2 linked regions of the Variovorax terrae genome follow. The main gene of each other region encodes a partner of the protein of the gene in region 2 in a complex. Links are inferred from orthologs where the notes say so. Each region holds a gene or a part of one and is shown on either strand. Other genes may lie near its edges. The genes, in order: dnaN and dnaX.

Evidence for each region.
Region 1: the proteins of dnaX (region 2) and dnaN are in contact, whole or in part, in a cryo-EM structure (PDB 8GIZ), measured with the Escherichia coli proteins. The link is inferred for Variovorax terrae from one-to-one orthologs.

What each region holds. Positions count from the first base shown.
Region 1 is NZ_JALGBI010000003.1:302,391-305,663, forward strand. The notes cover bases 143-3,100. They hold dnaN (DNA polymerase III subunit beta), read right to left. Parts: upstream 2,196-3,100; coding sequence 1,089-2,195; downstream 143-1,088. Other genes in these bases: gyrB (DNA topoisomerase (ATP-hydrolyzing) subunit B), read right to left, coding at 143-981; dnaA (chromosomal replication initiator protein DnaA), read right to left, coding at 2,470-3,100. Also shown: more of gyrB, read right to left, coding at 1-142; more of dnaA, read right to left, coding at 3,101-3,273. UniProt on the Escherichia coli protein: Confers DNA tethering and processivity to DNA polymerases and other proteins. Acts as a clamp, forming a ring around DNA (a reaction catalyzed by the clamp-loading complex) which diffuses in an ATP-independent manner freely and bidirectionally along dsDNA.
Region 2 is NZ_JALGBI010000001.1:1,604,268-1,607,524, reverse strand. Bases 51-2,992 are described here. They hold dnaX (DNA polymerase III subunit gamma/tau), read right to left. Parts: upstream 2,487-2,992; coding sequence 615-2,486; downstream 51-614. Other genes in these bases: MMF98_RS07585 (LuxR C-terminal-related transcriptional regulator), read right to left, coding at 2,796-2,992; MMF98_RS07600 (YbaB/EbfC family nucleoid-associated protein), read right to left, coding at 272-604; recR (recombination mediator RecR), read right to left, coding at 51-146. Also shown: more of recR, read right to left, coding at 1-50; more of MMF98_RS07585, read right to left, coding at 2,993-3,257. UniProt on the Escherichia coli protein: Part of the beta sliding clamp loading complex, which hydrolyzes ATP to load the beta clamp onto primed DNA to form the DNA replication pre-initiation complex.

The sequences.
Region 1 (3,273 bases), on a different replicon or contig from region 2:
GTCGCGCTGCGGGATGTTGTTGGTGAAGCACAGCACGCTCTCGTTGTAGCCGCTGTTCCACTGCATCGCCACTTCCACCCCGATGTTGGTGCCGTGTTCGCTCTGGCGGTCGCCCATGGCGTGGAACACGTTGGGGTGCAGGACGGTCTTGCCCTTGTTGATGAAGTCCACGAAGCCCTTGACGCCGCCGGCGCCGGCGAAGTCGTCTTCCTTGCCGCTGCGCTCGTCCTTCAGGCGGATGCGCACGCCGTTGTTGAGGAAGCTCAGTTCGCGCAGGCGCTTGCTCAGGATCTCGTAGTGGAAGTCGTAGTTTTCCTTGAAGATCTCGGTGTCGGGCAGAAAGTGCACCTCGGTGCCGCGCTTCTCGGTCGGGCCGGTCACCTTCATGGGCGAGACCTCGACGCCGTCCACCGCCTCCACCAGGCGGTGCTGCACCACGCCGCGGGCAAACTCGATCAGGTGCACCTTGCCTTCGCGCCGCACCGTGAGGCGCAGCCATTTGCTCAGCGCGTTGACGCAGCTCACGCCCACGCCGTGCAGGCCGCCCGAGACCTTGTAGCTGTTCTGGTTGAACTTGCCGCCGGCGTGCAGCTCGGTCAGCGCGATCTCGGCGGCCGAGCGCTTGGGCTCGTGCTTGTCGTCCATCTTCACGCCGGTGGGGATGCCGCGGCCGTTGTCCACCACGCTGATGGAGTTGTCGGTGTGGATGGTCACCATGATGTCGTCGCAGTGGCCGGCCAGTGCCTCGTCGATGGAGTTGTCCACCACCTCGAACACCAGGTGGTGCAGGCCGGTGCCGTCGGAGGTGTCGCCGATGTACATGCCGGGGCGCTTGCGCACCGCTTCCAGGCCCTCGAGGATCTGGATGGCGCCTTCGCCATAGCCTTCGGAAGCGCCGGCCTGGTGGGCGTCGATCTTGGGCTGGAAGTTGGAGCTTTCTTCCGTGGGGGCGGCTTCGTTCAGCTTGTTGTCTTCGGTCATGGTCAGCGTGGTTTCCGGGCGGAAATCTCCAGTATCTAAACTCTTGAAGGACCAAACCCGCGGATGTCCGCGGGCTGTGGTCGTTGTTTGCTACGTTTTTTGTAGCATCAGATGCGCATCGGCATCACCACGTACTTGAAGGTGGCGTTGTCGGGAATGGTCAGCAGCGCCGAGCTGTTGGAGTCGGCCAGATCGACCTTCACCATCTCCTGGCCCATGTTGGCCAGCGCGTCGATCAGGTAGGTGACGTTGAAGCCGATCTCGATGGCGTCGCCGCCGTAGTCGATGTCGAGCTCGTCCACCGCTTCTTCCTGCTCGGCGTTGTTGGAGGCCACGCGCAGCGTGCCGGGCTCGATGTTCAGGCGCACGCCCTTGAACTTCTCGCTGGTCAGGATGGCGGTGCGCTGCAGGCTGGCCAGGAGCGGCGCGCGGCCCAGCGTCACGCTGTTCTTGTGGTTCTTGGGGATCACGCGGTTGTAGTCGGGGAACTTGCCCTCCACCAGCTTGGTGACGAACTCCATGCCGCCGAAGCTGAACTTGGCCTGGTTGTTGGCGAACTGCATCTCGATGGCGCCTTCGGCGTCGGACAGCAGGCGCTGCATTTCGAGCACGGTCTTGCGCGGCAGGATCACCTCCTGGCGCGGCACTTCCACGTCGAGCGTGGCGGAGGCAAAGGCCAGGCGGTGGCCGTCGGTGGCCACTAGGCTGAGCTGCTGGCCCTCGGCCACGAACAGGATGCCGTTGAGGTAGTAGCGGATGTCGTGCACGGCCATCGCGAAGCTCACCTGGTTCAGCAGGTCTTTCAGCGTCTTCTGCGGCACGCTGAACACGGGGCCGAAGTTGGCGGCCTCCTGCACCAGCGGAAAGTCTTCGGCCGGCAGCGTCTGCAGCGTGAACTTGCTCTTGCCGCCCTTGAGGATCAGCTTGTTCTGGCTCGACTCCAGGCTCACGGTCTGGTCGGCCGGCATGGTGCGCAGGATGTCGATGAGCTTGCGCGCGCCCACGGTGGTGGTGAAGTTGCCGGCATCGCCGTCCAGCTCGGCCGTGGTGCGGATCTGGATCTCCAGGTCGCTGGTGGTGAGCTGCACCGAGCCGCCGGTCTTGCGGATCAGCACGTTGGCCAGGATGGGCAGGGTGTGCCGCCGCTCCACGATGCCCGCGACCGACTGCAAAACCGAGAGAACCTTGTCTTGTGTTGCCTTCAGAACAATCATGTCAACCTCTTCTTGATTTCTTTAATTCAAATGAGTCGTAGTAGATAAGGCGCGCGCGGCGCTGTGGACTTCGCCATTTTCGCCTGTTTTATCAAGCACTTGGCCCCCAGCGAAGCCTGTGCACAGCCCTGCTTCCGGGTTGTCGCGGCCCGGTGGACACTTCCGCGCCGGCGCCCGGGCATGTGGACAACCGGGCCGTTGTGCCGGAACTGTCCCCAGGCTTGCCCGAACCGCGCTGCGGGTCGTGGGAGTTGATGGCGGTTTCATGATGAGGTCAGCCCTTCAGCGTCTGTTCGAGGACGTGCAGCTGCTGGTTGAGCTCGGTCAGTTGCTGGCGCTCGCCGGAGATCTTGCGCACGGCGTGCAGCACCGTGGTGTGGTCGCGCCCGCCGAACAATTCTCCGATTTCCGGAAGGCTTTTCTGTGTCAGTTCCTTGGCCAGGTACATCGCAATCTGCCGCGGGCGGGCAATGGAGGCCGGCCGCTTCTTGGAGTACATGTCGGCGACCTTGATCTTGTAGTAGTCGGCCACCGTCTTCTGGATGTTCTCGACCGAGATCTGGCGGTTCTGGATGCTCAGCAGGTCGCGCAGCGCCTCGCGCGCCAGCATGATCGAGATTTCCTTCTGGTTGAAGCGCGAATAGGCCAGGATCTTGCGCAGCGCGCCCTCGAGCTCGCGCACGTTGGAGCGCACGTTCTTGGCCACGAAGAAGGCCACTTCCTCGGGCATCTCGGCGCCCTCGGCGCGCGCCTTGCTGATCAGGATGGCCACGCGCATCTCGAGCTCGGGCGGCTCGATCGCCACCGTCAGGCCCGAGTCGAAGCGCGACACCAGGCGCTCGTGGATGTCGGCCAGGCCCTTGGGATAGGTGTCGCTGGTCATCACGATGTGCGATTTCTTGGCCAGCAGCGCCTCGAAGGCGTTGAAGAACTCTTCCTGGGTGCGGTCCTTGTTGGCGAAGAACTGCACGTCGTCGATCAGTAACAGATCGAGGGAGTGGTAACGCTCCTTGAACTCGTCGAAGGTCTTGCGCTGGTAGGCCTTAACCACATCTGAAACAAATTGTTCGGCGTGGAT
Region 2 (3,257 bases):
TGCCGCAGCGCCTGCGACAGGTGCAGCGCGCCCTCGCGGTCGTGCTGCAGCAGGTGGAACGCCATGCGCGAGGCCGACTTCACCCCCACGCCAGGCAGGCGCCGCAGCGCCTGGATCAGCGCGTCGAGGGAATTGGCGTTAGACATGGCGGATCAAGCCCATCACGGCCACAGGCTTTCGTGCGGACACCGCGGAACCGGCTTTGCCGGGCCGCGGGTGTCGCCCCCTGCAAGGGGGGAGGCGCAGCGAAGCGCAGCCTGGGGGTGTGCCACTAGAACGGGAATTTCATGCCGCCAGGCAGGCCGGGCATGCCCGCGGTGAGCTTGCCCATCTTCTCCTGCGAGGTTTCCTCGGCCTTGCGCACGGCCGCGTTGAAGGCGGCGGCCACCAGGTCTTCGAGCATGTCCTTGTCGTCGGCCAGCAGGCTCGGGTCGATGGTGATGCGCTTGACGTCGTGCTTGCAGGTCATGGTGACCTTGACCAGACCGGCGCCGGATTCGCCAGTCACCTCGACGAAGGCCAGTTCTTCCTGCGCCTTCTTGAGGTTGTCCTGCATGGCCTGGGCCTGCTTCATGAGGCCGGCGAGTTGTCCTTTGTTGAACATGGAAGGTCCTTTATGGGTTCTGAATGGATTTGATGCTGCCTGGCACGATTTTCCCACCGTATTCACGCACCATCTGCTGCACGAACGGATCGTTCAGGATGATTTCCTCGGCGGCGCGCTGCCGCTCGGCCTGCGCGGCGGCGTTGCGGCGCGCCGGCGAGTCGGTCACGGCGCCCACTTCGACGCCGATCTTCACATCATGGCCGGCGTTGCGCAGCGCCGCCTGCAGCCGTTCGCGGCTGACGGGCTGGTCGAGCGACGAGCGCTCGACGCGCAGCAGCCAGTGCGAGGCGCCCTCGCCCGCGTCGCGCGCCACCAGTTGCGACTGCAACGCCAGCTCGCGCACCAGCGCGGTGATGGCTTCGGCCTCCACCAGCTGCTGCACCGTGGCGTGCCAGAAGTCGCCTTCCTCGGTGGGCGTGAAGTCCGTGGCGGGCGCGGCCGGCGCGGCGCGCTCCACGCGCTGCTCGGTGCGCGCGGTGGGCTCGGGCTGCACGCGCACCGGAATTGCTACGAAATTGGTAGCACCCGATGACCGCTGCGCCTGGACCTCAGGCGGTTTTTCCTCTGAAATCACGGTGCGGGGCGCTGCGGCGGCCGGAGCCGGTGCCGCGGGCTCGGGCCGCACCTCCGCCGACACCGGCACCGGGGCCGCCACGGCCGCGGGCGGCGCTTCCTGCACCGGCGGCGGCACGCGGGGCGCGGCAGCGGGCCGGGAAACGGCGGGCTCAGCCGGCGTCAGAGTTTTTTTTTCCACGGCGGCGGCGCTACGCTGCGCATTCGCCGGCTTGAAGGCCAGCAGCCGCAGCAGCACCATGGTCAGCGCCGCATAGTCGTCGGGGGCCAGGCCCAGCTCGGCGCGGCCGTGCAGGCACAGGCTGTAGAGCAGCTGGGTTTCGTCGGCCGGCATCGCCTGAGCCAGGCGCGCGGTCTCGGCCGCCTCGGGGTCGGCGTCGTCGGCGCCCATGCCGGGCACGGCCTGCAGTACGGCCATGCGCTGCAGCACCGAACTCATTTCCTCCAGCGTGGAGGCCGCGCTCAGGCCGTTCAGGCGCAGGGCCTCGGAGGTCTCCACCACCGTCTTGCCGTCACCTTGCGCCAGCGCGTCGATCAGGCGGAACACGTAGGAGCGGTCCACGCTGCCCAGCATCTGACGCACCGCGGCCTCTTCGAGCGTGCCGCTGCCGAAGGCGATGGCCTGGTCGGTCAGCGACAGCGCGTCGCGCATCGAGCCGCGCGCAGCACGCGCCAGCAGGCGCAGGGCCTGCGTGTCCGCGGCCACGCCCTCGGCCTGCAGCACACCCACCAAGTGCTCGAGCACGGTCTCGGGCGCCATCGGCCGCAAGTTGAACTGCAGGCAGCGCGACAGCACCGTCACCGGCACCTTCTGCGGATCGGTGGTGGCCAGCACGAACTTGAGGTACTCGGGCGGCTCTTCCAACGTCTTGAGCATCGCGTTGAACGCGGTGTTGGTCAGCATGTGCACTTCATCGATCATGAAGACCTTGAAGCGGCCCTGCACCGGCTTGTAGACCGCCTGCTCGAGCAGGCTCTGCACCTCGTCCACGCCGCGGTTGGAGGCGGCGTCGAGCTCGGTGTAGTCGACGAAGCGGCCGCTGTCGATGTCGGTGCAGGCCTGGCACACGCCGCAGGGCGTGGCCGTGATGCCGCCATTGCCGTCCGGGCCCTGGCAGTTCAGCGACTTGGCCAGGATGCGCGAGACCGTGGTCTTGCCCACGCCGCGGGTGCCGGTGAACAGGTAGGCGTGGTGCAGCCGCTGCGTGTTGAGCGCATTCGTGAGCGCCTGCACCACGTGCTCCTGGCCCACCATCTGCGAGAAGGTCTTGGGACGGTACTTGCGGGCGAGCACGAGATAGGACATGCGGGGATTCTAAGGGCCGCCTCCCGGGTGCCGGGGCCGCCGTCCGATATACACGGAACTTCGAACACAGGAATTGCACCCGCAAAACCTTGCAGACCCGAAGCCTTGGGTCTGCTCGCCTACAATAGCGGCTGACGGGCCTCCCCGCATGGTGAAGCGGCCAAACGGGTCAGGTGGGGAACCAAGCAGCCCTAACTGTGGAGTCAGTGCCGGGGGTAAGGCTCGTCAACCTCCCTTCTTCTTTTTCCTCCCGATGCTCCGGGTTGGCGCAGCCCTGCACGCCGCCGTCGTGCAACGGCGGACGGGAAGTCAGTGCAGGTTCTGGCGCGCCACGAAATTCACGGCCTGGGCGCGTGTGTGGACGTTGAGCTTGCGGAAGATGCTCTTGATGTGCGCGCTGACCGTCTCGTTGCTGATCGACAGCGTCGATGCGATGTCCTGGTTGACCTGGCCTGCCGCGACCAGCTTCAGCACCTGGCGCTCGCGCGCCGAGAGAACGTCCTCGATCGGATCATACGCGGGCGCCGCCTTCGGCAGGTCTTCCGACAAACGCTTCAGCAGGACTCGGCGCGCCAGATCGGGCGAGATCGCGGCGCCGCCATTGACGACCTGCAGCACGGACTGCGCCATGTCGCGGAACCAGGAGTTCTTGACGAGGTAGCCCGAAGCCCCCGACTCGAAGGCCTGGAGAATCTGGCTTTCGTCGTCCAGCGCGGAAAGCACGATGACCTCGATCGTGCCGCGATGCTTCTTCGCGGCCTTGATGAGCTC